One region of the Priestia sp. D51 genome, then DNA from elsewhere that is predicted to be linked to it. Evidence: riboswitches for the same ligand, from Rfam matches in the RefSeq annotation. Region 1 holds a riboswitch; each other region holds the start of a gene.

The links. A riboswitch is a leader RNA that binds a small molecule or an ion and turns the genes downstream of it on or off. The one in region 1 is predicted to bind S-adenosylmethionine.
Region 2: another riboswitch for S-adenosylmethionine. It lies ahead of ACNHOZ_RS22780 (MetQ/NlpA family ABC transporter substrate-binding protein); the one in region 1 lies ahead of ACNHOZ_RS19710 (phosphoadenylyl-sulfate reductase).
Region 3: another riboswitch for S-adenosylmethionine. It lies ahead of mtnK (S-methyl-5-thioribose kinase); the one in region 1 lies ahead of ACNHOZ_RS19710 (phosphoadenylyl-sulfate reductase).
Region 4: another riboswitch for S-adenosylmethionine. It lies ahead of metE (5-methyltetrahydropteroyltriglutamate--homocysteine S-methyltransferase); the one in region 1 lies ahead of ACNHOZ_RS19710 (phosphoadenylyl-sulfate reductase).

Annotation. Positions count from the first base shown of each region.
Region 1 is NZ_JBLTIR010000005.1:5,248-13,072, reverse strand. Features, by position in the region: gene ACNHOZ_RS19735 (glucose-6-phosphate isomerase) at 1-881, shown strand, start outside; gene ACNHOZ_RS19730 (YugN-like family protein) at 982-1,386, shown strand; gene ACNHOZ_RS19725 (potassium channel family protein) at 1,396-2,184, opposite strand; gene ACNHOZ_RS19720 (VOC family protein) at 2,252-2,635, opposite strand; gene cdaS (sporulation-specific diadenylate cyclase CdaS) at 2,733-3,359, opposite strand; SAM riboswitch class I at 3,673-3,775, shown strand; gene ACNHOZ_RS19710 (phosphoadenylyl-sulfate reductase) at 4,029-4,742, shown strand; gene ACNHOZ_RS19705 (inorganic phosphate transporter) at 4,762-5,841, shown strand; gene sat (sulfate adenylyltransferase) at 5,894-7,045, shown strand; gene cysC (adenylyl-sulfate kinase) at 7,058-7,657, shown strand; gene cobA (uroporphyrinogen-III C-methyltransferase) at 7,749-7,825, shown strand, end outside.
Region 2 is NZ_JBLTIR010000006.1:225,985-233,809, reverse strand. Features, by position in the region: gene ACNHOZ_RS22800 (GH32 C-terminal domain-containing protein) at 1-2,705, shown strand, start outside; gene ACNHOZ_RS22795 (amino acid ABC transporter permease) at 2,775-3,500, opposite strand; gene ACNHOZ_RS22790 (amino acid ABC transporter permease) at 3,528-4,229, opposite strand; gene ACNHOZ_RS22785 (transporter substrate-binding domain-containing protein) at 4,267-5,112, opposite strand; SAM riboswitch class I at 5,580-5,696, shown strand; gene ACNHOZ_RS22780 (MetQ/NlpA family ABC transporter substrate-binding protein) at 5,777-6,595, shown strand; gene ACNHOZ_RS22775 (methionine ABC transporter ATP-binding protein) at 6,608-7,621, shown strand; gene ACNHOZ_RS22770 (methionine ABC transporter permease) at 7,622-7,825, shown strand, end outside.
Region 3 is NZ_JBLTIR010000003.1:664,179-672,003, forward strand. Features, by position in the region: gene ACNHOZ_RS15205 (LutC/YkgG family protein) at 1-80, shown strand, start outside; gene ACNHOZ_RS15210 (PAS domain S-box protein) at 366-2,522, shown strand; gene ACNHOZ_RS15215 (methylated-DNA--[protein]-cysteine S-methyltransferase) at 2,542-3,045, shown strand; gene ACNHOZ_RS15220 (hypothetical protein) at 3,046-3,210, opposite strand; gene ACNHOZ_RS15225 (hypothetical protein) at 3,285-3,524, opposite strand; gene mtnA (S-methyl-5-thioribose-1-phosphate isomerase) at 3,648-4,706, opposite strand; gene mtnK (S-methyl-5-thioribose kinase) at 4,742-5,914, opposite strand; SAM riboswitch class I at 6,050-6,200, opposite strand; gene ACNHOZ_RS15240 (carbon-nitrogen family hydrolase) at 6,292-7,074, opposite strand; gene ACNHOZ_RS15245 (pyridoxal phosphate-dependent aminotransferase) at 7,187-7,825, shown strand, end outside.
Region 4 is NZ_JBLTIR010000002.1:956,262-964,086, forward strand. Features, by position in the region: gene ACNHOZ_RS11900 (GNAT family N-acetyltransferase) at 1-346, opposite strand, end outside; gene ACNHOZ_RS11905 (acetate uptake transporter) at 491-1,108, opposite strand; gene metE (5-methyltetrahydropteroyltriglutamate--homocysteine S-methyltransferase) at 1,251-3,545, opposite strand; cobalamin riboswitch at 3,696-3,884, opposite strand; SAM riboswitch class I at 3,964-4,074, opposite strand; gene ACNHOZ_RS11915 (hypothetical protein) at 4,155-4,406, opposite strand; gene ACNHOZ_RS11920 (hypothetical protein) at 4,665-4,835, opposite strand; gene ACNHOZ_RS11925 (metallophosphoesterase family protein) at 4,992-5,867, opposite strand; gene ACNHOZ_RS11930 (sugar porter family MFS transporter) at 6,308-7,687, opposite strand.

The DNA of each region.
Region 1 (7,825 bases):
TCTTCCGTAAATTATTAGAAGAGAAATACGGCAAAGAAGAAGCACGCAAGCGTATTTATGCAACAACAGATAAAGCGCGCGGCGCATTAAAAACATTAGCGGACGAAGAAGGCTATGAAACATTTGTTATTCCAGATGATGTAGGCGGCCGTTATTCTGTATTAACAGCGGTTGGCTTATTACCAATCGCCGCTGCAGGTCTTGATATCGAACAAATGATGAAAGGGGCAGCTGATGCTCAAGAAGCATTTTCATCATCAGAGCTAGAAGAAAACGCAGCTTATCAATATGCTGTAGCTCGTAATGTTCTTTATAATAAAGGAAAAACAATTGAAATGCTGATTAACTATGAGCCAGCTCTTCAGTACTTTGCTGAGTGGTGGAAACAGTTATTTGGTGAAAGTGAAGGAAAAGACCAAAAAGGTATTTACCCTTCATCTGCTAACTTCTCAACGGATCTTCATTCTTTAGGTCAATATGTACAAGAAGGTCGCCGTGATATTTTTGAAACAATTGTACAAGTTCAAGATTCTCGTCATGAGCTAACAATTGAAGAAGATGCAGCGGACTTAGATGGACTAAATTACTTAGCTGGTGAAACAGTTGACTTTGTAAATAAAAAAGCGTTCCAAGGTACAATGCTTGCTCACACAGACGGAGGCGTTCCAAACTTAGTTGTGAACATTCCAGCGCTAGATGAGTATACATTTGGATATGTTGTATATTTCTTCGAAAAAGCATGCGCAATCAGCGGCTATTTATTAGGCGTAAACCCATTTGATCAGCCGGGAGTAGAAGCATACAAAGTAAATATGTTTGCTCTTCTTGGAAAACCTGGTTTTGAAGAGAAAAAAGCAGAATTAGAAAAGCGTTTGAAATAAATAAAAAGTTCACCTTCTTGTTAGAAGGTGAACTTTTTTGCTTTTGAGATAAAGGATAAAAAGCTGGAAAAAGGACATGTTAAAACAGAGGAGGGATAAGATGATTGAATTATCTTCAAGATTAGACGGCACATTATTCAAGCTTTATGAATTAGAAAAAACGCTTAAGCCGCTTGGGTATAACATTGGAGGAAATTGGGATTATGATCATGGTTCATTCGACTATAAGATGAATGATGAAGTCGGCTATCAGTTTTTACGCATCCCGTTTACAGCTACGAATGGAGAACTGGATTCTAAAGGAACAACCGTACAGATTGGTACGCCATTTTTACTTTCACATAAGTATCAAATTGGCTTAGATGACAATGTTCACAATGGAAACGTGGGTGCTTCATTTAACCAGTTTGCAGAACCCCAAGACGCAGACGCTTCATTTCCAGAAAAGTATATCAGCTTAGGAGAAGAGCTAATTAGAGAGGCAGAAGAGGCGCTGCTTCAATAATTGAAAGGATTATTCTTTTCTTAAACTCTCTAATTTTTTCACAAAAATATGTTCGTACATGACCTGACTAATCAACTCGTTTGTTTTAATCATTTCATTTACCCCTAAATTTTGCGCATTTTGAATATGCTTTTTTGTTAACAGTTCAACGATGCTGTAAATAGAAGGGTTCAATCCTTGCAGAGCGACTAGCGTAACAATCGTATTCATGTCTGCATATTCTTCTGTCTTATGCTGATCGGCAGTAATCAGCACTTTTTTTGCGCACCGAGCATTGGCAAGTTCTAATACCTCATAGTGAGAGGGACTTCCTTTAATAAAATGAACGCGATCACAGATCATGGGGTTTTTAGTCAGAGAGTCGTCGATAAGAACAATGTCTTCTTTATGAAATGCGTCGCGATAAGACTCTAGCACGAGTTTGGCGCGCTCATTCCACCCCACAACGATGAAGTGATCTTTTCCATAAAACTTTAAATTCCCTTCCAAATAAGCGCTCTCAGCGGAAACAGCAATTTTAGAAAGCGTGACAAAATAAGTAGTAATAAATCCCGTTCCAACCAGGACTAAAATAATTGCAGCTAACCTTCCAATCGTAGTGGTGGGAGCAAAATCACCGTACCCTATAGTAGAGATTGTAATAATAACCCACCAAATTCCTTCAAACACATTCCCAAACGTTTGCGGCTCTAGGAAATGTATAAGCATGCCGAAAAGTAAAACAAGGCAGCCGATAATAAAAAGAAGCCGCACTAAAATAGAACGACGAAAAAGTCGGAATAATAGCCATTCCATCATAAAAAAACCTCCAGTGATTAGTCATAGCCACAGTATGACCATTTTTCACTGAAGGTATAAGATATCTTTATCTTTTTACTTCGTAATATTCAATCCATTCTTTGTCTGGACCGTAGAAAAATAAGTATCTTGCTCCATTTGGCAAAGTTACAATGTTTTCTTCCACAAATGAAATGCCTGCTGATTTTAAACGCTCAAACTCCTCTTCAATTCCATCTACTGCCAGCGCAAAATGATGAACTTTACCTTCACTAGGTAAGCTTGAGTTATACCCTTGAATTAACTCTACGATTACATTGCCTTCTAAACCTAGAAAAGCTAGCTTCAAAGACGGATCGGTATGTGGTAGTGTTTCGATGAGCTCCAATCCCACTTTTTGTGTATAGAACTCAATAGATTCTTCTATATCCTTTACTTGAACGCCTACATGTTCAAATTTTAAAATTGCCATATGCATCACCCGTATCTATAGTATGTAAAAACTATGAAATATATTAAAGAGAAAGGATAGATAAGTCAAGATAGGGCTGCTTATCAGGAAAGGGCTCTTAAATCATATTTTTGCTGGAGTGAATAGGGTAGAGGCTTCCATCAAGAGCAAACGAAATTTTACCTGTTTCTTCAGATACAACTAAAATTAATGCATCCGATTTTTCCGACATTCCAATTGCTGCACGGTGACGTGTTCCCAACTTTTTGTTCGTTGAAATAATAGACGAGAGAGGTAAAACATTAGCAGCTGAAATAAGCTGATTATTTCTAATTAGGACGGCTCCGTCATGTAAGGGTGTCCCTGGATAGAACAGTGTCTCAACTAGCGTAGCGCTGACAGGAGCTTGAATAGGCATTCCTTTTTGAATAAGAGGATCAACATTTTGTTCCCGTTCAATGACAATTAAAGCGCCGTGACGTTTCTCAGAGAGGTTATGAATAGCTAGGGACAGAGCAGCGTATTCAAATGTATAAGGCGATAAGTAATGACGCAAGTAATAAGAGGCGGCCGTAGCTTGAACATCTTGAAATAACCTTCTCATCTCCTCAAAATCACATAAAATACAATGATCACTCGTGTCTAAATGTTTAATTAAATTAGAGGCTTCAGTTGAAATCTGCTGTAAATATGTTCGCACATTATTTTTAATTGTATCGTCTAATTGAAAGGGTTGTCTCTCCATCTTATATAGCTCCTATCTGTCAGTCAGTGTTATCTGTAATGTGTGCTAATGTGAGTGAATTATCCGTAAAGCTCATAAATCCGTTATTAATTTTATAGAGAGATTTTGCATTTTATTTAGCAAGAGAACATAAAAAGTCGGGGAAAAAAGAAAGCGTTTTATAAACTGATATGTTCACATTTGGGTTAAATTTACATATGTTGTTTTAAATAAAAGTATAGATATTTCTGTGAATTTAAAGTATAGTTTTCTTATCGGATATATAATTTTTAATGTTGACAAATATTCTAAATATGCTAAAATTTTTAAAAAATGCTTATCAAGAGTGGTGGAGGGATCTGGCCCGCTGAACCCCGGCAACCTGCTTAGCAAGGTGCTAATTCCAGCAAAGTGTGTATCATTTTGAAAGATAAGGTGAAAATTATTGCCTACCCAGTCTTTCAATACGGAAGACTTTTTATTTTGATATAGCGCAAGAGATATTTTGAGGAGGGACAACGATGACTGTAAACCCCGACTTAAAACAAACCTTTGAACACGCCGAAGCAAAGTAAGAATTAAATAGTTTCGCTGACTAGACACACTAGAGGCGGTTTTATCCAATTCTAGTGGGTAAAACCGTCTTTTTTTATTGGATAACGCGGATAACTAAGAATTGGAGTGGAGAAAATGGCAGACTTATATACGTACGAAAACTGGAGCGATACATTTCCAGAGTTCGACAGTAAAGATGAAACAAAAGGAGCCCTTTCAGCATTGCAGTGGGCGTATGATACCTACGGAGATTCAATTATTTATGCGTCAAGCTTTGGGATCGAAGGAATCGTGTTAATTGATTTAATTTCAAAAGTGAAAAAAGATGCTGAAATTGTCTTTTTAGATACAGGGGTTCATTTTAAAGAAACATATGAAGTGATTGATGCAATTAAAGAACGCTTCCCTGATTTACGTATTCATATGAAAAAGCCGGATTTAACTCTTGCAGAACAAGCTGAAAAACATGGAGATGAGCTTTGGAAGAGTCAGCCTAACCTATGCTGTCAAATTCGAAAAATCATTCCGCTAAGAGAATCCCTTGCTCCTTATGATGCGTGGATTTCTGGTTTGAGACGTGAGCAGTCTGAGTCTCGTGCCAACACGAATTATTTTAATAAAGATGAGAAATTCAAGAAGGTGAAAGTTTGTCCGTTAATTCATTGGTCATGGAAAGAAATTTGGCGTTATGTGTATAAGCATGATTTGCCATACAACAAACTTCATGATCAAGGCTACCCAAGTATCGGCTGTGAGCCCTGTACCGCACCTGCCTATAATGTAGACGATTTACGTTCAGGAAGATGGGCAGGTACACAAAAAGTGGAGTGCGGATTACACGAATCTTAAATACGAAAGAGCTGAATAAATGATGCTTTTATATGTTGCCTTTATCATTGCGCTTTTTTTTGCAATGAATATTGGGGCAAGCGGTGCAGCAGCTGCTATGGGCGTTTCATACGGCTCCGGTGCAATTAAAAAGCGAAGAGTGGCCCTGTTCATCTGTGCTGTAGGAATTGTGCTCGGAGCTGTTACCGGAGGCGGTGAGGTGGTAAAAACCATCAGTTCAGGTATCATACCTGAAAAACTGCTGTCAGTAGAATTAGTTATTATCATTCTGGCTGCTGCAACGCTGTCACTCTTTTTCGCGAATTTGATTGGTATCCCTTTATCAACAAGTGAAGTAACAGTTGGCTCAGTTGTTGGAGTAGGGGTAGCTTATCAATCTCTGTATGTAGAAAAACTTTTAATTGTCATGTCTTTTTGGATTATTGTTCCGCTAGTTTCATTTGTTATTGCTTTTTTGATTGGGAAAGTGATAAAGCGCAGAGCGCATAAAAAAGAAGCAGAGGGAAAGTGGAAAAGAGTTTTAACGATTTTAGTTATTGCAACGGGATTCTTTGAAGCCTTCTCAGCTGGAATGAACAATGTGGCAAATGCTGTCGGTCCTCTAGTAGGAGCTGGATTAATGGATGCTACAACGGGTGTCATAGCAGGAGGATTGGCGGTGGCGCTCGGAGCTCTTTTACTAGGAGGCCGAGTTATTGAAACAAACGGAAAAAAAATTACTCGCTATTCTGTAGGAGAAGGCTGTATTATCTCGGGTACTGGTGCTTCTCTTGTTACAGTCGCTTCACTGTTTGGTTTGCCAGTACCGCTTACACAGGTCACTACGTCTTCTATTATTGGAATAGGCGCAGCGAAAACGGGATTTACGAAAGAACAGCGAGAAGTGGTCATTCAAATGTTAAAGGTTTGGGTGGTATCCCCTGTATTTTCACTCGTAATCTCATATGTTCTTGTGAAATTAGTACTTGAAAGCGACTTATATTCATTTGTGGTGCTAGCTAGTGGATGTATTGCTACAGGAGGTATTCTAAGCTTAGCTAGAACGACTAGAAGAAAAAGAGCAAGCCTGCAGTCGGAAAAAGAAAAAATGACTGCGTGATTCAAGTGCTTTTTATTATATTGTGTTAATTACTTAAGGAGGATTTTACAAAATGACAACAATTCAAGCACACGGTGGAGAATTAATTAATTTATATCAACCAACATATGACTACACGTCACTAACAAAAGAAATTGAAGTAGACAACATGGCTCTAAGCGATTTAGAACTAATTGGAATTGGTGCTTATAGCCCAATTACGGGGTTTTTAGGAGAAAAAGATTATCAATCAGTTGTTGAAAATATGCGTCTAGCAGATGGAACTGTATGGAGTATTCCTATTACTCTTCCCGTAACAGAAGAGCAGGCTAAAGAATTAAACATTGGCGACAAAGTAAAACTAGTTCAAAGCGGTGTGACATATGGTGTTTTAGAAGTTTCTGAAGTATATACGCCAAATAAAGAAAAAGAAGCGGAAAATGTGTACCGCACAGCAGAACTTGCCCACCCTGGTGTGAAGAAAATGATGGAACGCCCAAATGTATATGTAGCAGGTCCAATCGTACTTGTAGAACGTACACCTAAAACGCGTTTTGAAAAGTATTACCTAGATCCAACTGAAACAAGAGCAGCATTTGAAGAGCGCGGTTGGAAAACGGTTGTTGGATTCCAAACTCGTAACCCTGTTCACCGTGCGCATGAGTATATTCAAAAAACAGCATTAGAAATTGTAGACGGCCTGTTTTTAAATCCACTTGTAGGAGAAACAAAGTCAGATGATATCCCAGCAGATATCCGTATGGAAAGTTATGAAGTACTTTTAGAGAACTATTATCCTAGCGATCGTGTAGCTTTGGCAGTTTTCCCTGCTGCAATGCGCTATGCTGGACCTAGAGAAGCTATTTTCCATGCAATGGTTCGAAAAAACTTTGGATGCACGCATTTCATTGTAGGCCGTGACCACGCTGGTGTTGGTGACTACTACGGAACATATGATGCACAAAAAATCTTCAGTAACTTTACGGCAGATGAATTAGGAATTACACCTTTATTTTTTGAACACAGCTTCTACTGCAAGAAGTGTGAAGCGATGGCATCAACGAAAACATGCCCTCACAGCAAGGAAGATCATATGATTCTATCTGGTACCAAGGTACGTGAAATGCTTCGTAACGGAGAAGTGCCACCAAGCACATTCAGCCGTAAAGAAGTAATTGAAGTGTTAATTAAGGGATTAGCAAAACAAAAAGTATCTTCAAAATAAGGAGCGGTTGAAGTGAGTAAATCAACAAACATTACGTGGCATGATGCTGGAATTACAAAACAGGAAAGACGCGAGCAAAATAATCATCACAGTTTTGTATTATGGTTTACGGGCCTTTCGGGTTCAGGTAAATCTACCGTAGCAAACGCAGTGGCAAAAGCGCTTTTTGATAAAAATATTCGCAATTATGTATTAGATGGTGACAATGTTCGTTTTGGCTTAAACAAGAATTTAGGGTTTTCTGCTGAAGATCGTACAGAAAATATCCGCCGTATCGGTGAGGTTTCTAAGCTGTTCGTAGACAGCGGTCAAGTGGTACTAACAGCATTTATCTCTCCATTCCAAGAAGATCGCGCTCAAGTGCGTGAGATCTTAGAGGGGAATGAATTTTTGGAAGTATACGTAGAGTGTCCGTTAGAAGAATGTGAAAAAAGAGATCCAAAAGGCCTTTACAAAAAAGCAAGAAGCGGAGAAATCCGTGATTTTACAGGAATTGATTCTCCCTATGAGTCACCTGCTAATCCTGAAGTAACAATTAATACAAGTACACAGTCTGTAGAAGAATGTGTACAAACTGTTATTGAATATTTATCTAACCGAAAATTCATCTAAATGACAGCGGACTTTGTCCGCTGTTCTAATTCAAATTAAAATTTGGGAGCGCTGCGGAGACGTGGAAATGATGGAAGGGTGAAAGGCATTCATGGGGAAAGTATATCTAGTCGGTGCAGGACCAGGAGATCCAGATTTAATTACATTAAAAGGGTTGAAAGCAATTCA
Region 2 (7,825 bases), on a different contig from region 1:
CGACCGTTGTTTCAAAGCCAATGAGGCTGGATACGTCACAAGCGTATTACGTGAAAGTAGAAGCAAACAGTCACCACTTTAAGATACTGCTAAATGGAAAACAGGTTTTAGAAGGCAGTGATGCATCTTTTGAAAACGGTCAGTTTGGACTAACAGCATGGAATTCCACAGCTGTCTTTCGTCATGTTAAATTTACGAATCAATCTAATTTCATAACCAATCTATCTAACTGGAAATCTATTACTGGAACGTGGAATGATACTGCTGCTGGAAAAATCGGTAAATCTAACAGCGACGGATATATTATGAGTGAAGAACAGGGAGATCAGTTCATTTACGAGTCAAATATGACATTTTTAGATGAAAACCATGGTTCAGGTGCACTACTTTTCCGAGCAGACGCTGAAGCCAAAAACGGATATATAGCTAGCGTAGATGCTTCTAAGGATACAATCAAACTAGTCAAGCTTCAAAATGGCATTTCAACTGTCCTTGCTGAAACAAACGAAAAAATTGATACGAGCAAATCACATCAAGTAAAAGTAACTGCATCGGGAAATGAACTTGATTTGCATATAGACGATAACTTCACCCTTACTGCAAAAGATGAAACTTTTTCAAAAGGATTGTTTGGACTACACGTTAATCAATCTTCAGTCCGGTTTCAAGACGTTAACATGACAAAGTTTATTGATACAGATGAAAAAGAAATTAAAAATAAAAGTTTTGAAACAGGAGATCTCACCGGCTGGAAAACGATAAAGGGAAATGCATTCACAAACGATCATGTAACGGATGCAACCGCAAATTGGAGCGGTCTTTTTGAACAAAAAGGAAAGTATCATTTATGGGGTTTTTCTGATAAGCAAGATGGCGATAATGCCACTGGAGAATTACATTCGTCTTATTTTAAATTGAGCGGTTCAGGTGAAATTAATTTGTTAATGGGAGGCGGAAACGACCCCACAAACCGCTATGTAGCCTTAGTCCGGGCATCCGACGATAAAGAATTGATTCGTCAAGCGAATACAAAGTTTGCAGATGAAAAGTACCAGCGCTACGTGTGGGATGCTTCTAAGTATATAGGAGAAGTACTGTACATTAAAGCCGTTGATCAAGCTGTAGGAGGATGGGGGCATATTAATCTAGATGATGTGAATGTATTTAATACAGAAAAAATGCCGGAGAAAGTAGATAGTGTAGCAAAAGAACCAGAGGAAGCTAAACAAAGGGAAGGCGGAGAGCTTTCGGATTGGAACACAGTGTCAGGAGAATGGGTGAAATCAACTCACGGAAGCAACGGAGGGATTTGGGAGTGTCCTACTTTACTTGAACTGCCAGTTGATGGAGACAGCACAAAGAAAAAATGGGTGCTGCAGGTCAGCACCAATGATGGAGCGGCAGCTGGAGGTTCAGGTATGCAGTACTTTGTTGGTGATTTTGACGGAAAAACATTTAAAAATGAAAACCCGCCAGAGGAAGTGCTTTGGACAGATTATGGTGCCGACTTTTATGCCGCTGTAGATTGGAGCGGAGTTGAAGGAGATAACGGAGAAAAGTATTGGCTAGGCTGGATGAGCAACTGGCAATATGCCAACAATACCCCAACTACTACTTGGAGAAGCTCTATGTCAATCCCAAGAAAAATAGAACTCACCAACACAGCAAAAGGGCTTCGTTTAAAACAAATACCTGTTTCAATTGATTCAATTCGCAATAAGCAAGAAAAAAAGGTGTTGAAGAATCTGATGGTTACTGAAAACAAAAATCTTCTTTCAGGCATACAGGAAAACAAATATGAAATCATTGCAGAATTCGATGTTTCAAATACGGATGCACAAGAATTTGGTTTTCAAATTCAGAAAGAAGGCAGTGAAAATACAAAAGTCAGCTATAACGTAAACAAGCAGCAATTATTTGTTGACCGAACAAACTCTGGAAGTTTTGATTTTGGTGAAAATGTGAAAGGCAAACACTCTGCTCCCATGCTTCCAAAAGACGGAAAGGTTAAGCTTCATATGTTTGTAGACCAGTCGTCTGTAGAAGTATTTGGAAATGACGGCACGGAAGTAATAACAGACCAGCTCTTTCCAACGCTTTCAAGCAATAAAATAAAGCTTTACAGCAAAGGAGGGGCTGTAAAATTAAATTCTCTTAAGATGTATCCGTTAAAATCTATTTGGAATAAAAGTCCTGTTGATACAAACTTATCTGAATGGAAGAATATTAGCGGACTATGGGCCGATACGATTAACGGAAAACAAGGACGAAGCAAAGAAGATTCCTTTACCTTATCATCAAAAGAAGCAAAAAATTTCACATATGAGGCAAAAATAAAGGTGTTAGACGATTCTGTTTCAAATTCTACAGGAGCAGGAGCGCTAGTATTCCGTTCGGATGAACAGGCAAACAATGCTTATGGTGCGAATGTAGATGTGCTGAATAATCAAATAAAGCTCATTGCGTTTAGAGACGGAATAGGAAAGGATCTCATTATTTACGACGATGGGGGAAAGCTGGATTTAAAACCAAATACGGATTACCATCTAAAAGTGATGGCTGAAGGAGAACACATTCAAGTTTATCTCGATGATAAGCTTGTGATTAATGCAGTGGACCATACCTTTTCAGAAGGCTATGCGGGGCTGAATGTGTGGAATTCTACTAGTTTGTTTAATGAAGTGAAGCTTGAAATAGTGGATTAAGGGATTGTGAAAGCTGCCGTTTACTAAGGCAGCTTTCTTAATCAGTTTATAGCAATTTTTCTAGGGAGACTAAGAAGCTGAACGCACTTCTTCTCTTAATTCATAATAACTAAGCTTTTTCTCAATGACTACAAACAGCCTTTCAAAGAAAAAGCAAAGAATCCAGTAAATAAGTGAAGCGACCAGATACATTTCTAAATATCTATACCCATCATTGGCGATGACCTTAGATATCGCCATAATTTCAACTACTTTTACCGCAAAAGCAAGAGAAGTGGCTTTAATTAAACTAATAAAAATGTTTCCAAGGTTAGGAATAGCGGCTACTAAAGATTGGGGAAAGATAATTCTTTTAATAGCTTGAAAAGTAGTCATTCCTATTGAATATGCAGCTTCAAATTGACCACGGTCAATGGTTTGAATAGAAGAACGGAATACCTCTGATTGATAAGCAGAGGTATTTAATGTGTACGCAATTAAAGCATAAATTAAAGGTGAAATAGTATCCCCGCCTAAGTGCCATCCTTGAGTCTCGTTTAGAAATTCTATAAAAATAGGGATTCCGTAGAAAAATACATAGAGCTGTACGAGCAATGGAGTGCCTCTCATAAATGAGACGTATATAACAGCTATTTGCTTTAGCAGTGGAATTTTATATATTCTGCATACCGCAATGAAAAGACCAAAAATACTTCCTAACGCCATTGAAATGATCGATATTGTTAGTGTTAAAGGCACACCTTTTAAGACTTCAGGAGTTTGCTCCAAAGCAAATCGCAAATCAATAATAGGCAATCATGTTCACTCCTTTACTAGTGCAGGTTATTTAGAGATGCTGACCCTGCCTTTTTTAAGATGTTTCTCTAAATAACTGACTATGATTTCAATTACGATACACATGCTCCAATAAACAAGTGAAATCGTAACATAAATGTCAAACATTCCTATTCCATAGTTGTTGCCCAAAATAAGGCGAACTTGCCCCATAATATCAATAATCCCAATGCTAAAAGCAAGTGCAGTATCTTTTAATAATGAAATCGTAGCATTTCCTAAATTAGGTAGTGCTGCTACAAACGCTTGAGGAAGGATAATTCTTCTTAAGGATTGAAAATAGTTCATGCCTATACTATACGCTGCTTCGAACTGCCCTTTATCAATCGAGAGATATGCTGAACGAATAACTTCTGATAAAGGAGCGGCAGTATGTAAGGAAAAAGCAATTACCAAGAAAGTGATGCGACTCCAGCTGTTAATGTCGATATGGACAAGGAGCAGCAGCTGAGGAAGGCCAAAGTATACAAGAAACAGCTGAACAAGCAGCGGTGTACAGCGCATAAAAGATAAATAGATGGTAGCCATTTTAGAAAAAACAGGCTTTTTTTGAATGCGTATCAGAGCAATCACGAAACCTAAAAGCAACGAAAAAAGTAGAGAAAGGCCTAACATAAATAATGTTAAAGGAAGTTTATCTACCACTTGCCACAATAGTTTTAACCAATCATGAAAATCAGTACTAATCATATCTCACCTCGCCTTAATGAGGAATTCTTATACTCATTTAATCTTGAAAATTGAAGTTTTGTTGATTAATATACTTTAAGTCTTTAAAGAAATTTACTTTAAACCATTTTTCAGCCAAGTTTTCTAGCGTCCCGTCATTTTTTAATTTGACTGTCGCTTTATCAATTTCATCAGCAAGTTTTTGATTATTTTTATCAAAGACTAACCAAGTTGGCTCTTTTGATACAATGCCTCCTACTTTTAAATTTAATTTGAGCTGTTTTTGTACTTCGTTAAATGTTGTTACGTTTAAAAAAATAGCATCCGCTTTACCTTTATCCACTAACTTTAAGTTTTCTGCCGTAGAAGGGTTATCAATGCTTTCTAATGTTAAAGGCTTAGTGGCATGTTCTTTGTTATAAGCATTTAAAATAGCGCGCAATCCACCCGTAGCCGATACAGGTGGAAACTTTTGACCTACCATATCGTCAAGTGTTTTGATATCGTTTCGTGATTTTTGTGTGACTAAAGCTGTTAAAGAATAACCATATTCATGTGCAGGATAAAGAAACTTTTCTTCACGTTCAGGGTTTTTAAAGAACCAGTTGATGGCGAAATCATATTTTCCTGTCGAAACACCTACCAAATTTGTTTCTTCTTCTCCAAGGGTGTATTCAAATTTGTACTCTGGAAGCTTTTTTTCAAGCTGCTTTAAATAATCCATATCATATCCAATAGGTTCATTCTGGTCGTTCGTAAATAGAAAAGGCGGATTTACTTCATCACTCAAAGCAACTTTGATTACTTTTTTATCGCTATTTTCTGAGCTAGAGCTTTGAGAGCATCCTCCTAAAGCCATAATCAGTCCAATTGCCAAAGTTAAAGTAAAGCATAATTTTTTCATCGTTTTATTCCTCCCCATACTAATTTCTGTTTGACGAATAATAAAAAAGCACCGAAAAAGCTGCTAAAAAGCTTTTTCGGTGCCATTGGTGATCCAGTAGGCGGTGAACATATACTTACTACCACGGTAGAGGAAGTATATTCTAACAGTAAAAAATAAGTAAAACTCCTTACAACTTTCATAAAATATATATTACCGATAGAATTAATGTGAATTATATCGGTGTATTCCTATTTTTGTCAATATCATAAATACAAAGAAAAACCTTCTCGCTTAAGTAATAGAAGGCTATTCACTATATAAGAATAAGAAAAGAGAAATCATAAGTTATACAAATCATCTTTTAATTGAGTTTTTATTATACGAATCTTTTGTTATTCCTATACTAAAAATTATATTAAAAATAAACATTGACAATTTTCGGATAATAAAGTTAAATTAATGTAAATAAAACTTTATAAAAACAACTCTTATCAAGAGCGGTGGAGGGACTGGCCCTTTGAAGCCCGGCAACCTAACAATACATGTATTGTTTTGGTGCTAAATCCAGCAATGTGCATGGTATGTACATTGGAAGATAAGAGAACCGATCGTAAACTATCGCTTCTCTTAATCTTTGAGGGAGGCGTTTTTTTATGGAGAAAATAAAGGAGAGAATAAAAACATGAAAAAAGTAACAAAAGCAATTGGCCTTACCTTAGTAGCAGCATCCCTGTTGGTATCAGCAGCCTGCGGCAAATCAGAAGCACAAGCATTAGATTCGAAAAAAATTACAATTGGTGTAACGGGTGGACCTCACCAGCAAATCACAGAGCAGGTGAAAAAATTAGCCAAGAAAGATGGCATTGATATTACGGTAAAAGTCTTTAACGACTATAACACTCCTAATACAGCATTAGATCAACATGATTTAGATAGCAATAACTATCAAACTCTACCTTTTCTAAAGCAGCAAGTGGAAGATAAAAATTATAAGATTACAGATGTGTTCAAAACAGTAGCCTTCCCGATGGGTATTTATGCAAATAGTATTAAAAATGTTAGTGAGCTCAAAAAAGGAGATAAAATTGCAGTACCAAACGACCCAAGCAATGAATACCGCGCGCTAAAACTATTTGAATCTGCAGGAGTTATTAAGTTAAAAGATGGTGTGAAAACAACGGCTACTAAAAAAGATGTTTCTGAAAATAAGCTTGATCTTCAAATCGTAGAGTTAGAGGCGTCTCAACTTCCGTCTCAGTTGGATGAAGTAGCTGCAGCAGCCATTAATACAAACTTCGCAATGGGAGCGGGCTTATCGATTAATAATGATGCAATCTATCATGAAAAAATAAAAAATAATCCATATCCAAACTATTTTGTTGTCCGTACAGAGAATAAACAAGATGAAATTATTGATAAATTGGAAAAATATTATCATTCAGATACAATTCGTACATACATAGAAAAAGAATTTAAAGGTTCTGTTGTACCGGCATTTTAAGGAGGGGCTAGAATGATTGAACTGAAGAAAACTTCTAAAACCTATAAAGTGAACGGAAAAGCAGTAGAAGCTGTTAAAGATGTTTCGTTAACGATTAATAAAGGTGAAGTATTCGGTGTTATTGGCTATAGTGGAGCTGGAAAGAGCACATTAATCCGCTGCATCAATTTATTGGAAAAACCAACTTCTGGAGAGGTCATCATTGATGGAAAAAATCTATCAAAGCTAAGTAAGCAAGAGCTGCAGAAAACGAGAAGAAAAATCGGCATGATTTTTCAAGGCTACAATTTATTAAAAACGGCAACAGTTTACGACAACATAGCGATTCCATTAAAGCTAGAAGGCGTAAACAAAAAATTAATTCAGGAGCGCGTAGAAAAATATTTATCAATCGTAGGACTTTTAGATAAACAAAATCATTATCCTTCACAGCTTTCCGGCGGGCAGAAGCAGCGTGTTGCTATTGCTCGTGCGCTAGCGCATGAACCTGAGATTTTATTAAGTGATGAAGCAACTAGTGCACTTGATCCCGAAACGACCGAAGCCATTTTGAGCTTACTGTTAAAGATTAATAAAGAGCTTGGATTAACAATCTTTTTAATCACGCATGAGTTAAATGTGGTACAACGCATTTGTGACCGAATTGCCGTTATGGAAAATGGACACGTCGTAGAAGAAGGTACAGTCGTTTCCCTTTTTACTAACCCTAAGCATCCGACAACAAAACGCTTTGTAGAATCTGAAAATACCTTCACTATTCCGTCTGAAATAATGGCGTCTTATCGCAGTACCGGTAAGCTGGTTTCTTTGCACTTTGTTGGAAATGAGCTTTCAGAAGAACCAGCTTTAGCTTTAGTTTCTCGGAAATTTAATGTATTGCCAAGCATATTAGCAGGGGGAATTGAACAGCTAAAAAACCACACTCTGGGTAAGTTACTCGTTCATTTACGCGGTGAAAAGGAAGAATATGAACAAGCGATTACATACTTAACAAATCAAGGCGTAATTGTAGAGGAGGTAAACTAAATGGCTGCTTTCTTTAATGAGTGGGGAAGTGTAATCTGGGAAGGTTTATTGCAAACTGCTACGATGACCATTATCTCGTTAATTATTGCCATCATCATTGGTTTACCAATGGGAATCTTTTTAGTAATGACAAGACCAGGTGGTCAAGCTGAAAATGTGTGGGTATATCGAACGTGCAACTGGATTATTAATATTATTAGATCC
Region 3 (7,825 bases), on a different contig from region 1:
CAGCTGATATTGAAATGAATCTAGTCGTTGGCGTGCATGGACCTATTCAAGCCACTTATATTGTAGTGAATGATCGATAGAGACTGGGGAAAACGTATTTTAGCCGAAGTGAAAAACGAACCGTGAATCAAACATGTTGATTCACGGTTCGTTTTCTTTGTTATGTTGAGCATAGGTTTCATTTTGTTATGTCCCAGCCTCTTTTATTCATGCTCCTTTTTTAAATAACGGGAGAATGTGAAGAAATGTCGCATTTTGAATAAACGTGACTAATTTTAAAAAGGTAAAAAGCAAATCTTGTAGAATACTAAGTCTATAGATAAAAGGTGGGGAAATGGGAAGTGCAAAAGAAAGGAGCAATGAGCATGTCACCACACAGAGAATTAACATCTGAAGCTGCGCAAAAGCAGCAAGGTGAATTAGAGCAGCTACGAGCTATTTTTAATGACGTATTAGATGCCATTGTCGTATTTGATGAGTATTTTCAAGTTATAAATGCCAATGAATCAGCCTGCGGGCTGTTTGAAAAAACAAAGGATGAGCTATTAACGTATCAAATGAAAGATTTTCTCATGTATTTTCCGTATGACATGATTGAAGCGTACTATCCAGCGCTTTTAGAAGAAAGCTATTTCAAATATGAAGGCGCGATGACGCTTCAAAGCGGCATGATGAAACATGTTGAATTTACTTCACACAAACATAGTCACATGTCGGGCATTATTGTGTGTACATTTCGAGATATTACGCAGCACAAGATGATGGAAAATGAAAGGTTTATTAGTCATCATATGTTTATGGATGTATTTAATGAAGCGGTAGATGGAATTGTTATTTTTGATCGAACTGGTCAGCTTATCGACGCGAACCCTTCATTTTGCGAGCGATTAAATTATACAAGAGCACAGCTTTTAACCAAAACGTTAGAGGAGCTTGTAGAACCTACTTATCATTATAAAGTGAAAAAATTATGGAGAACTCTGCATCAAGAAGGAAAGACAAGCGGTGAGCTGCCGATTAAGCTCGAAAATGGAGACGTTACTTTTTTTGAATTTACCACAACGGCTAATATATACAGTCAATACTATATGTCCATTATGAGAGACGTGACGGAAAAACGGCTGATGGAGCAGCAGCTGTTGAGAAGCGAAAAAAATTTCAGGGCTATTTTTGAAAATGCGATTGAAGCCATTTTGATTTGGAAAGACGATGGGGAAATCTTAAACGCTAATCTTGCTTCGTCCCGTACTTTTGAGCTGCCGTTGAACAAATTGATTGGAAGTAATTTGTATACGTTTATCGATAAGCAAAGCTTTAGTGCATTAAAAATGCTGCAAACATTTCAAAAAGAAGGAGAAATTCGCAATCAGCTTCCTTTTTACATGCCAAATGGAGAAATCAAACAGTTGGAATTCACGGGGAAAAAAGGCATTATAGAAGGAGACCATTTAACCATTTTTCGAAACATTAGTGAACGTACAAAAATCGAACAAGAGCTTCGGAATAACGAAGAGAAATTCAGACAGATTTTTAATGGTTCGATCGATGGGTTAGTTTTATGGGACGGCAAGCGAAATATTATTGATGTGAATTCTTCTCTTTGTGATATTCTCGAACTCAGCAAAGAGGAGATTTGTGCGCATTCCATGGAGGATTTTATTTCTTCAGCGAATTTAGATGCGGTCATTGAGCATAAAGAAACAATTGAGCAAAAAGGGGAAGCTGAAGGAGAGATTACGTACGTTACGGGGAACGAAAAAGTTAAAAATATCGAATTCTCTACGAAAAAAGATATCTTGCCAGGTCTATATATGACGCTTTTAAGAGACGTAACGGAACGAAATCAAATGCAGGAGCAGATTCGGAAATCGGATACGCTTCAAGTAGTCGGACAGTTAGCAGCTGGGATTGCGCATGAAATCCGCAACCCGATGACGGCTTTAAAAGGGTTTGTTCAGCTGCTAGAAAGCAGCATTCAAGAAGATCACTCTCTTTATTTTGATATTATTAAATCCGAATTAAAAAGAATCGAAACTATTATTACAGAGTTTCTAGTACTCGCTAAGCCACAGGCCGTAAAGTTCGAAAAGAAAAATCTAGCTGCGGTTGTTAAAGAAACGATTGATTTATTAAATGCTCAAGCGCTTTTAGAAAATATTCAGTTTGAACTAAGTGTGTCCCCTCAGCTGCCAATGGTATACTGCGAGCCGAACCAAATTAAACAAGTACTAATAAATGTAATTAAAAATGCAATTGAAGTCACGTCAAACGGGGGAAGAATTTTTGTTGAAGTCTATTCTACAGAGCCGCACTACGTGACGGTCTCCATTCGAGATCAAGGAGACGGAATGCCCGAAGAGCGCATCAAGCGCTTAGGAGAGCCATTTTATACGACAAAAGAAAAAGGAACGGGGCTCGGTTTGATGGTCTCATATAAAATTATCGAAGAACATAAAGGGCGAATTGAAGTGGAAAGCAAAATAGGAGAAGGAACAGCTTTTCGTGTTATTCTTCCAGCCTAATTAGAAAGGATAAGCGAGTATGTACTATGGAGAAATGAACTTATTTTCTGATTTGAAAATTTATATTGTAGCCTCGGAAAAAGGGGTTCAACATATTTGGTTTGATAGTGATGATCACAACGAGCAGCTTAAAAAACTTGTCCATGACGAGAATTATCACCTTGTGAAAGAAGCGAAGCGGCAGCTTCAGGATTATGCTGAAGGGCGCACGCTAACATTTGATGTGCCTTTGGATATAAAAGGAACAGACTTTCAAAAAGAAGTGTGGTTAACGCTTAAAGGTATACCTTATGGACAAACGTGGTCTTATAGTGATGTAGCGGAGTCTGTTAATCGCTCTAAAGCCGTAAGGGCTGTGGGACAAGCGAATCGTCGAAATCCACTGCCTATTATTTTACCTTGTCACCGTGTTATTGGTAAAAATGGAGCTTTAACAGGTTATGCAGGTTCCCAAACTCATATAAAAGAAAAACTATTAATGCTTGAAAGAAATGTAGCAAAAGGCGCTCTGGAGTTAAAATAACTATTCACCGTCTAATTTCCAGCCTTCTCCCTGCACAAAAACACCGTCAATTTGCTGAGGAGAAGGGAGGGAATTTAGTTCTTCATCTTTGGATAAATCGAATAGCTGATATTGCTGCTTACGATTCAACGCTTTGTTTTTATCCGTTTTTTGCTCTGCACTCATTTTTACTCCTCCTTATTCAAAAAGAATCCCCTATAATATATGTAGAAAAAGCAGAGAGTACTGTTACAATTGTGTTACAAATGCAGCCAAAAAGCGCTGTTTAATGAAAAAGGTTGAGACATAACAAAATCAATGTCATCTAAAGATGAACAACTCGTATACATGAACTGAACCGCTTGTGACACCGCAGTTGATTTCCGTGCAAGACTTCGCTTTCCGCGGGCGGCCGCTGAGCCTCCTCGTCGCTTGCGCTCCTGCGGGGTCTCACCCCTTCGGTTTTTCCTGCAGGAGTCTTCACCTTGCCCTCCAATCAACTGCTAGAGGGAACGAAACAGATAAAACGATATTTACCATCACAAAAAAACGAACCACTAATCAACACGTTGATTAGTGGTTCGTTTTGCAGTGGGACAAAATACTTTTGTCCCAGCCTCTTGTTATTGAGCAGATTGCAGCAAAACTTTTTGAATGGATTCAAAAGACGGGGAATGGATAACTCCATGCTCTGTAATAATGGCCGTAATCAGTTCGCTTGGCGTCACATCAAAAGCTGGATTGTACACAGAGATTCCGTCTGGAGCAATTTGCGTATCTCCAATGTGCGTTACTTCTTTAGGTGAACGTTCTTCAATAGGGATGCTGCTTCCGTCTTGAATAGATAAATCAAATGTGGACTGCGGCGCTGCTACGTAAAATGGAATACCGAATGCTTTCGCTAAAAGAGCAAGTCCATACGTTCCAATTTTGTTAGCCGTATCGCCATTTGCTGCAATGCGGTCAGCACCTACAATGATCCCATTAATTCCTTTTGTTTTAATGGTATGAGCAGCCATATTATCCGTAATCAGCGTAACGTCTACTCCCGACTTCTGAAGTTCCCATGCTGTTAAGCGAGAACCTTGAAGAACGGGTCTTGTTTCACAAGCAAATACTTCAAGCGGAATATCGCGCTGCTTAGACAAGTGAAAAGGTGCTAATGCTGTTCCATAATAAGCTGTAGCAATTGAACCAGCATTACATATTGTCATGATTTTATCTTTCTTTTTAAATAAAGAAAGGGCATGATCTCCAATTCGGTAGCACGTTTCTTCATCTTCTACTTGAATTTGAATCGCTTCATGAACAACTTTTGTTTTAGCTTCATTAACGGACGAAGCGGATTCAGCGCTTTTCGCTACGCGCTCCAGTGCCCAAAATAAATTGACGGCAGTCGGGCGTGAACTAGCTAAATACTGTTGATCTAGAGCTAGCTTTTTGTTAAATTCCTTGACTGAATCCGTGTCATAGCTAAGCGCAGAAAGAGCAAGACCAAAAGCCGCCGTAATGCCAATTGCAGGGGCTCCGCGTACTTTCAAGGTAGTGATAGCATCCCATACGTCTTTAATGGTTTGCAGCTTAATATATTCAACTTTGCCAGGAAGCTGCTGCTGATCTAATAAAGTAATATATGATTCATTCCATTCCACTGAGCGCGGAAGTGATAGTGTATTTGTCATGCTGATACCGATCCTTTCATTGTGTACATTATTCGTTATCGAAGTAAATGTTCAAATTCATTTGGTGAAACGTCTTGTTGGTGCAGAAGTAAATAGCGTCCAATTTTTAACGCAGTACGTTTAGCGTTAATTTTTCTTTCCTCTGAAGAAATTTCGTCTAAGTCCGCCACGTGAGCTAAGCCAATCGTACGTCGAATGATTTCACACCCTGCATACCCAACAGCATCTTGCCACGTTTGCGTTAAAATTTCATGTAACAAGCGCTCATCTTTAGCGAAAGGTTCAGTGTTTTCAGAATGCCAAAGCGCAGTAAAGGTATCTTTAAATACGTTCCATGTGTTCGTAATGTGTGCAAATAACGGTTCGCGATCTGTTTTTCGAGAAAGAGCATTTAAAAATAAATTCGCAACAAATTGGCCTAAATCGAATCCAAACGGACCGTAAAAAGCAAACTCTGGATCAATCACTTTCGTTTCTTGACTGCTAGCAAATATGCTTCCTGTATGTAAATCACCGTGAATTAGCGTTTGGGCATTTGTTAAAAATTTATATTTTAATCTTGCTGCTTGTAGCTTTACATCTCCATCGTTCCACAATTCTTCTACATCAGGACGCAGCGCTTCTTCAAATTCATTTGTATCGATATCAAAAAAAGGATCTGTAAAAACTAAATCTTCCGTAATATTGCATAAGTCCGGATTGCTGTACTTGACGACTTCTTCTTTTTTATCCTGAGGCTTTAAGGCAAAATCCGACGTTTTGAACGCAATATGTCCTAGAAAAGAACCGATATGCTGTGAAAGCAGGGGATAACTTTCTCCTTGAATAAGTCCGGCGCGGGAAATCGTTAAATGAGACAGATTTTCCATGACCGTAACAGCAAGCGTTTCATCGTGGTAATACACAGCTGGTACGAGTTCAGGGGTAAATGCACCGAATTGCTTGAGCGCATTGCTTTCAATCGTGGCACGGTTCAAGGATAGAGGCCAGCTCTCGCCTACAACTTTTGCATAGGGAAGTGCTTGTTTGACGATAATGGATTTATTCGTTTGATCATTTATGATGTGAAAGACGAGATTTAAGTTGCCGTCACCGATTTCACGGGCAGTCAGTGCTTCTGTGGCATCAAAAAGACCTAGCTTTTTCACAAGTTTGATTGCTGAAATTTCTGTTAATGGCTGATATTTCTCTGTTTTTATTGTTGACATCGGAACCCCTCCATAGTTTATTAAACTGATTTGTTTACTAAGTTAATAGGTTTAAGAATATATGGAGGCTTTTATAATTTTAGAAAATATAAAAGCCTCTTTCGTTGGAAAGAGGCTTGATTGTAGTGTTCAAACCTCTTATCTGCCAGAAAGAATTACTTTCTGTTGGAATTAGCACCGTGCCTGTGTAAAACATGTTTTACGGGTGTGATCCACCTTAGGATGGAATGACGGTCGGTTGCTGGGCTTCACAGGGCCAAATCCCTCAGCCAACTCTTGATAAGAGTACGATTACTTATTCAATTTTGATTTGTTTGAATATTTTATGATATCTGGTGAAAATCGTATCATGCAAAAAAACGGCTGTCAATACATAATTAATAAAATTCTGTGCGGCGATCTGTAAAGACAGGAATTTGTTTGCGAATTTCTTTTACAAGTTCTAGGTTAACGTCAGCACTTAAAAGTTCTTCGCTATCGCCAGCTTCAGCGATTATTTCTCCCCACGGATCGATGACTAAGGAATGTCCGGCAAATGTGTTATTAGGATCTTGGCCTACACGATTACACGCGATTACATAGCATTGATTTTCGATTGCGCGGCTAATGAGCAGTGCTTTCCAATGGGCAAGTCTTGGAGCCGGCCACTGAGCAACAACAAATAAGACTTCTGCTCCGCTGCTAGTATGCACGCGAATCCATTCTGGAAAACGAATATCGTAACAAATAACTCCTGCGCATAAAGACTGTTCAAGTGTAAAAAGATTTTTTGCTGTTCCTGCTTCTAGATAGAGGTGCTCATCCATTAATTTAAATAAGTGCAGCTTACTGTATTGTGACACTTCACGACCTTTTCGGTCAAAAATATACATCGTATTTGTGACGCCTTGCTCTGTTTTTTTCGCGATCGAACCTGCCACAATATTTACTTCGTTCGTTTTAGCAAATTGAGAGATTAATTGCTTGGCCTGCTGTCCTTCATCATCGGCAATTTCGTCTAGCCGCGTCAAATCATAAGCTGTATCCCATAGCTCAGGAAGCACAAGGATGTCAGGGTTTTCTTTTAGAGCTTCCGTCATTTTTTGTTGAATATATTTTCGGTTTTTAGTTGGGTTTCCAAACGCAATATCAAGCTGCAAACACGTGATTTTTACACTCACTTTATCATCCGTCCTTTTTGTAGTAGTTGAAAAAAATGACTTTACAAGTTGAGTATTACAATATATTATTTGTGACTAGAATTTCAAGAATTTTTTGAGAAGGTGTGCGATGATGAAACAATTTGAGCAATCGGAACTATTAAAAAGTTTACCAAAACAATTTTTTGCATCACTTGTAGGCAAGGTAGGAAAAGTAATGGCCCAAGGGCACGACGTTATTAACTTAGGGCAGGGAAATCCTGATCAGCCTACTCCTTCACATATTGTAGAAACACTCCAAAAAGCAAGTGCTAATCCTATACATCATAAATATTCTCCATTTCGGGGGCACCAGTTTTTAAAAGAGGCCGTTGCGACTTTTTATAAACGAGAATATGGCGTTGATGTGGATCCTGAAAAAGAAGTAGCTATTTTGTTTGGCGGGAAGGGTGGACTTGTAGAAATTCCGCAGTGCTTATTAAACCCTGGAGATACGGTGCTGGTTCCGGATCCTGGATATCCTGATTACTGGTCTGGAGTAGAGCTTGCAAAAGCAAAGATGGAAGTGATGCCGCTCACGGCTGAAAATCATTTTCTGCCCGTATACGAAGAGATAGGTGAACGTGCTAAAGAACAGGCAAAGCTCATGTTTTTAAACTATCCGAATAATCCTACCGGTGCAGTGGCAACAGCAGAATTTTTTGAAGACACCGTGGCGTTTGCTGCCAAGCACGATATTTGTGTGGTACACGACTTTGCCTACGGAGCCATT
Region 4 (7,825 bases), on a different contig from region 1:
CAAACTCTTTTAGCAGCATACTGGCGATTCCTTTATGATGATGCTTGGGGTTTACAACGATACCTAAAATACTTTGATAACCGCCTGTCTCAGGGTTGGAAATCGTTTTTTCAAACAAATCATCCGTAATAAACGGAGCTGAAATGACGGGTCCGTTCACATATCCGATTATTTCTTCATTTTCTTCGGCGATGATAAACGTATCAGGAATGGTTTTAATTCGCGTGATAAATGCATCTTTTGAGGCAGCTTCTTCAGGTGTAAACCCTTTGTTTTCTAACGTAATTAATTGGTTTAAATCTTTTTCATCCACTTGTCTTATAATCATTGAAACGATTCCTCTCATTATGTATTTCTCTTTTTTCTCTAAAAGCTTCTATTATATATAACTATCTCTTTCTACTATATATAAAAATGCCCAAACAAAAAAGGATTGACCTCTGCATCATACAGAATTCAACCCTACTTCGCTTTTTAATGAACGTCTTGATTATTTGATAAATGCCCCAAACGGCTTGCCCACTGGAAGCACAACTCGACCGTAGTGAGTATTTAATACAGCCGCTGCAGATCCATAGAATGAAAACAGAGCAATTAATAGCTCTGACACTGCTGCTAGTAAGTGCGTGTATTCATATGCCACACCAAATGTACTTAGCGATAATCCAATAAATAAGAAATCAATTAATACAAAAATAATAAATAATACTTTATGAGTGCCCATTGCTCCAATCGTCATAAAAACGCTGAAAATTAAGTAGCCGACAAAAGCAAATGCGAGCTGCTTCGGATCCGCTTCTTTTGCGAGCGCTTCTCCAAATGCGCCAAGCTGAATAAGCCATGTCATCGCTACACCTAGCCAAAATAAACCGAAGGCACCAAAAGCCGTTGCGCCGAAGGTATTATTATGTTTGAAATCTTGCATAGACGCAATTAGCTGCCCTATTCCGCCTAAAAAAATTGCCCATGGCAATACCAATGAAACACCATCGGTTACCCCAAGCTTTTGAAACGATGCAACAAGTGTCACCATGGCAAGTCCGAATAGGCCTAGCGCTGATGGATCCGCTGTTACAATTTTAACGTGCTGCGTGCTGTTGTTACTCATGTTGTACCTCCCTGATTTTAAAAACACCTTTAAAAAGATACAAAAATCTACGGGAAGTGTCAATGGATATTTTTGGCCTTTAAAAAACCCATAAGACCAAGCAGTGTAGCGTTTACACTGCTTGGTCTTGACTTTCTTGTTATTAAGCGTTTTGTAATAAATTTTTTCTTGTTTGTTTTGCAGACTCAACCATCACTTTTAAAGCTTCCACCGTCTCGCTGATTCCTCTTGTTTTAAGACCGCAGTCGGGATTAATCCAAAACAATGCAGGATCAAGCACTTTTAGAGCGCGGTCAATGTTTCGTGTCAGCTCTTCAAGCTTCGGTACGCGCGGGCTGTGGATATCATATACGCCAAGTCCAATTCCCTGGTTATACGTATGTTTTTCAAACGCATAAATTAATTCACCGTGGCTTTTGGACGTTTCAATGGAAATCACGTCGGCATCAAGCGCTTTGATCGCATCAATAATCTCTTCGAATTCCGAATAGCACATATGCGTGTGAATTTGCGTCTCGTTTTGCACCGATACCGTGGCTAATTTGAACGCATACACCGCGGCGCTCAAGTAGCTTTCCCAGTTTTCTCGTTTTAACGGCAGTCCTTCACGCAGCGCCGGTTCATCTACTTGAATCATTGAGATGCCCTGACTTTCAAGTGCTTCCACTTCTTTTCTAAGAGCAAGCGCAATTTGATTTGCCACGTCGTAGCGCGGGATATCATCACGCACAAATGACCAGTTTAAGATCGTAATCGGCCCCGTCAGCATTCCTTTAACAGGCTTATTGGTTAGAGACTGTGCGTAGACCGTTTCTTTGATCGTCATCGCCTGCTCGTACGAGACATCTCCGTAAATAAGCGGCGGCTTGACGCAGCGAGAACCGTATGATTGCACCCAGCCAAACTTCGTAAACTGAAAGCCTCCTAATTTTTCACCGAAGTATTCAACCATGTCCGTACGCTCAAACTCTCCGTGCACAAGGACATCTAAGCCGATGTCTTCTTGAATTTCAATCCATTTTTTGATTTCAGCGTTAATGTACGCTTCATACGCTTTGTCGCTTAATTCTCCTTTACGCCACTTTAGACGCTCTTTTCTCACTTCTTTTGTTTGCGGAAAGCTTCCAATTGTTGTCGTTGGAAGAAGCGGCAGTTGAAACGCTTCTTGTTGAACGCGTTGACGTACGTCAAACGGCGCTTGGCGCTCTGCTTTATAGCTGTCCAGCTGCTTCAGCTCTTTTTGCACGTCTTGGTGATTTCGAAAAGATGATCCATTTAATGCTTGAATCGCCTGTTTGCTTACACTTATTTCTTTTTCAATTGCTTCTTTTCCTTGCTGCACCGCTTTTGTTAAAAGCGTGATTTCCTTTAGCTTTTCATCTGCAAAAGACAGCGCGTTTTTTAGAATTGGCTCAATGGTTTTTTCGCTTTTCACCGTGACAGGAACATGTAATAAACTTGATGAAGGCTGCAGAATCAAACGGTCTTTTGATACAGCTTCTTCAATTTCACTGATTGTTAAAAGCTGTTCGTCCAAGTTTTCACGCCAAATGTTTCGTCCGTCAATCACTCCTGCTGCCAGCACTTTATCAGTCGGAAACCCATATTTATTAAGCGCCGTGAGATTTTCTCCTCGGTCATGTACAAAGTCTAAGCCAATTCCTTCAACAGGAAGAGACACAACTTCTTTGTAGTAATCAACGCTGTCAAAATACGTTTGCAAAATGACTTTTACATTCGGTGCCGCTTTTTTCAAAGCTTCATAGACTTTTTTATAGAGCGCCAGGTCTTCTTTTGATAGCGTTGTAGCTAAAACCGGCTCATCTATTTGTACCCACTCCACGCCTTCTGCCTGAAGCTCAGCTAAAATAGTCGCATACAGAGGAACAAATTGTTCAACTACTTTTTTAAACTCACTTTTTTTATATCCTTTTGACAGCTTCACAAATGTTACTGGACCTAAAATAACGGGTTTGCCTTTGATATTCAGCTTTTGTTTTGCTTCTTTGTAAAATTGAAGCGGGCGATTTTCTACAAGTGCCGGCGTACATTCCTCAAGCTCGGGTACGATGTAGTGATAATTTGTGTTAAACCATTTTGTCATCGTAGAAGCTACCGCACCTTTTGTTCCTCGCGCGATGTCAAAATACGTTTCAAGCGATACCGGGCCTCCGCTATATTCAAAGCGCTTTGGCACCAAACCAAACATAGCGGCTGTATCTAACACGTGATCGTATAAGCTAAAATCGCCGACTGGAATTAATTCAATTCCTGCGTCACGCTGTTTTTTCAGATGTCCTAGACGAAGAGCTTCAATTTCCTGAAGAAAGATATCTTTCTCTAGTTTTCCTGCCCAAAACTGCTCAAGCGCTTTTTTCCATTCTCGTTTTTCACCAATTCTTGGATAACCTACATTTGAACTTTTTACACTGCTCATTTTTTCCACTCCCTGTATATTTTTTTATCGCTAAACTAAAAAATCTCTCTTTTCGAAATGAAAAGAGAGATGATACGCATACTTAACTAAAGTTGAGATAGCCTGTTTTTCTCAACACGTATTCCTCACTCCTCTCTATATCCCGTAGAGCTTAAGTGCATACAACAGGCAGGTCTCCTGACTTAGGTTCATCGCTTCCTATCCCTTCCCATTTCAACATGAAACAGTGGTTAATAAGTTGCTCCCCATTACAGTGGCGGGACCGCGCCGGCTTTTCACCGGTCTTCCCTTTTAAGCTGCGTACATTCGTTACACAGCACCTGATGCATTTCTATGAAATTGTTCATTCAAAACACCTTTACATAAAATAAAAAGCCTCTCTATTATGAATAGAGAGGCATAGTATCTATGAAATCCTCTCTTATTTTTCAAAGCTGTACGCTTTGCAGGATGTAGCACCTTTTTAACAAGATTGTTAAATGGTTGCCGGGCTTCACAGGGCCAGTCCCTCCGCCTCTCTCAATAAGAGTTTTAATTGTTTATAATATTTTGAATGTAGAGTCATCTTAACACCTTACATTTATGTTGTCAAAAGAAATTTCAAAAAAATTAGTTTTCAGGAGGCGTTGACGCTAATTTTTGCCTTAATAATTTGTAATCATCTTTTCGATGTGTTTCGATCAAGTCTTTTGCTCCTTGATGATACCCTGAAGAATAGATGTACTCTACCGCCGTTTCGATAAGCATTCTCTTTTCTTCCGCACATTCTCGGTCCATTAGGGGGAACAGTCTACCTAAAAGGTCATTTAAATCTTCCTTAATAAAACGATTGAGTCCTTCTTGCATCTTTTCGTTTGCCATGATAGCTCCTCCATTTGCTGTGTATGTTTTAAGCCTCTATAAACACGCATTTCACTGTGAATGTTAAGATAAAGTTAAGTCATTAAACAGTATATCAAGTGAATATTTTTCTTCAATTACATATGTAATACAAATATATGACAAATATAGAGAATATATCATCATTCACTATCTATTATAACGCTTGACTGGGCCTTCTGCTACAAGGTTTCGTACGGTTTTCCAAAAGAGGTTGAGACATAACCAAGTGAATCCAATCTAAAGGCAAATGGGATACATGAGCTGAATCGCTTGTGACACCGCAGTTGATTTCCGTACAAGACTTCGCTTTCCGCGGGCGGTCGCTGAGCCTCCTCGTCGCATAAGCTCCTGTGGGGTCTCACGTGTTCCGCTTTTCCCGCAGGAGTCTTCGTCTTGTGCTCCAATCACCTGCTAGAAAGACCTATACACATGAAATCTACGTTTACCCTAATAAAAAAATGAACCACTAATCAAGCATCTTGATCAATGGTTCATTTTTCATTTCGCCTAAAACCCTTTTTTCCCAGCCTCTTTTTTTGAACCTTGCTTTCTACTTTCTTGTTTTTACAAACAACTTCTTCGAGGTCGTCCAAAATCCTTCCAAAGAAGAGGTCCTAAAATGTCGTACCGGCTAACAAAAAACTCCGTAAAATTATAATTATTTAAAATTAAAGGCGGTTCAAAGTCAAGGGGAGCACCCGCGCCTCCTGATAATACAAAATCAGTACCTCTTCCAAGCGTAAACGACCCGTTTCTGTTTTTTCTAATAAACTGCTCGTCATACGCATGCACGTGGCTGACTAACACTTTTTTCACGCGATGTTCTTGAATTAAATCAAAAAATTCTTGACTTTGAGGAGTCGTTACAGGAAAACCTCCCAGGTCTGACCATCGGCCAATATTTGGCTGCGCATGCATGGCTACAACGGTATTACGAGGAGCATCCTCTAGCTGCTGCTCTAAATAATTCAGCTCTCTATCTGTAAATCCATATATTTTATTCTTGGGACTGATGATATTATTTAATGCGATGCACCGGAAGTTAAAGACAGGAATATCAATGACCCAGTGCACTTTTCCGATAGTGGCTCTGAAGTTTTCGAGGTTGCTTTCTTCAAGGTTTAATTCATCATGATTCCCTACGCATACAAACACGGGAATGTTTGGTGCTATTTTTTCGACAACCTTAACAAAGTGCTCCAAATACCTCTTTTCTCCTGTATACACGGTGTCTCCCCCATGAATAATAAACAGCGGATTCAATTCCACCGCCTTTTTTAACACAAGCTCAAATTCACCGCTCATCGTGTAACAATTATCGTTTGGTCCGTCACCTCTGCTGTCGCCCATAAAAACAAAGTTGAATGGATCTCTCGGATTTAATTGTTTAATTCTTTGCTTTAATAACTTTTCAGAACGTTCATGAAGCGTCAAATTCATCAACTAGTTAATCCTCCTATTACTAAATAAAATTGGTTAAAAGTAAACAAGCTTACTTATTTATATGGAAATTTGCTGATGAAGGTCACTATCTTCTTGTAAGAAGAACGCACATTTAAATGAGTTTCCATAGCCTATCTATTCTTTCATTTTGTTAAGCACGGATAGGACAACATAAAAGCTAGAATCTCAGTATCTATTAATAAGAGCTGGAGCATAATCCAAAGACGAGCAAAGGCCGACATGAGCTGAACCGCTTGTTGCCCCGCAGGAGTCTTCGCCTTGCTCTCCAATCAACTGCTAGAAGAAATGAAACAGCTGAAACCTGCGTTCACCATAAAAAACGAACCACTAATCAAACACTTTGATTAGTGGTTCGTTTTTCACTTCGGCTAAAATATTTTTATCTCAGCACCTTACATTTGAAACATTTACGACAATTAAACATATTTATTACGCTCAACTGGACTTAACGAATTTCTTTCAGAACGAGCTGCCATGTCTGTTTCAATTTGCTCTAGGCTGCGCCCTTTAGTTTCGACAACTACAAAGCGTATGAAGAATAATCCGAGAATACAAATGATCCCAAACGTTGAAAAGATCACACCTAAGCTAAACTGATCGGCTAAAATAGGAAACACAAGCCCTACTGCAAGCGATCCTGTCCAGTTAAAGGCAGATGAAATACCAGCACCGATTCCGCGTACAGAAAGCGGGAAAATTTCTCCTACAATGATCCACGTAAGCGGCGCCCAAGAAAACGCATAGCACAGGATAAAGCAGCAAAGTGCAATTAACGTAACCCAGTTCACGACGGATTCATTAACGCCTACTGCTCCAAGAATAGCCGGGGTAAAAAAGGAAAGAGCCATTCCCGCTCCGCCAACCGTAAGAATAGTACGGCGATTAAATTTATCAACAAACTGCAGAAAAATAAGTGTTGTCACAACGAAGATTACCCCAACAATAACCGTAAAACCAGCAGCTACCTGCGGCGCTAAACCAACTTGACGGGCAATGCTTGTTGCATAATAAACAATCGAGTTTGAGCCTTGAATTTGCTGAAAAGTTGCCATTCCGACACCGATAATTAATGCTAAACGAAACTTTTTATGAAACAGCTGTTTAATGCCTGATTGTTCATGCACAGCTACGCTTTGAATTTCAGATACTTCAGCTTCGACTTCCGCTGCTGAGGAACGAAGCGTGCGCAGCACTTCACGCGCTTTATCTGCCATTCCGTTTTTAATTAAGTAGCGAGGTGACTCCGGAAGCTTGATCATCCCGATGCATAAGACAATTGCAAAAATACCGGCGCTGCCAAGCATTAATCGCCAGCTGTTTGGAACCGGCTCAAAAATAAAGGCTACGATATAGCTTAACAATAACCCAATTACAATCATTAGCTGATTTAAACCTGAAAGCTTCCCGCGAATATGAGCAGGTGCGATTTCTGACATATAGGCAGGAACTAACGAAGAAGCCGTTCCCACTGCTGTACCTAAAAAGATGCGCGCAATCGTTAACGTAATTTCCTCTGGTGCAATCGCTGAACCGATGGAACCTAACAGAAAAATGATAGAGGAAATTAAAATTAACTTTCTTCGTCCAAACTTATCACCTAATAATCCGCTTAAAATAGAACCGATAATTGCTCCGCCCATAAGCGACGAAACTACAATTCCCAGCCAGAGCGGACTTAAATGAAACGCTTCACGGATATGACCTTCTGCACCAGCAATAATCCCAATATCATAACCGAATAAAATACCGGCAAATGAGCCGAAGAAGAAGATAAACTTACTTGATACTTTACTCATGATTATATCCCCTTTGTATTGTCTTAGTTTTTCTTCCTGCCACACTTATTTAAAACGCTTTCATTTATTTCTAAAAACGGCGTTCTTTTACTGACGCTATATTTTCACTTCCAAGGAAGCAGCGCTCCCTTGGAAGTA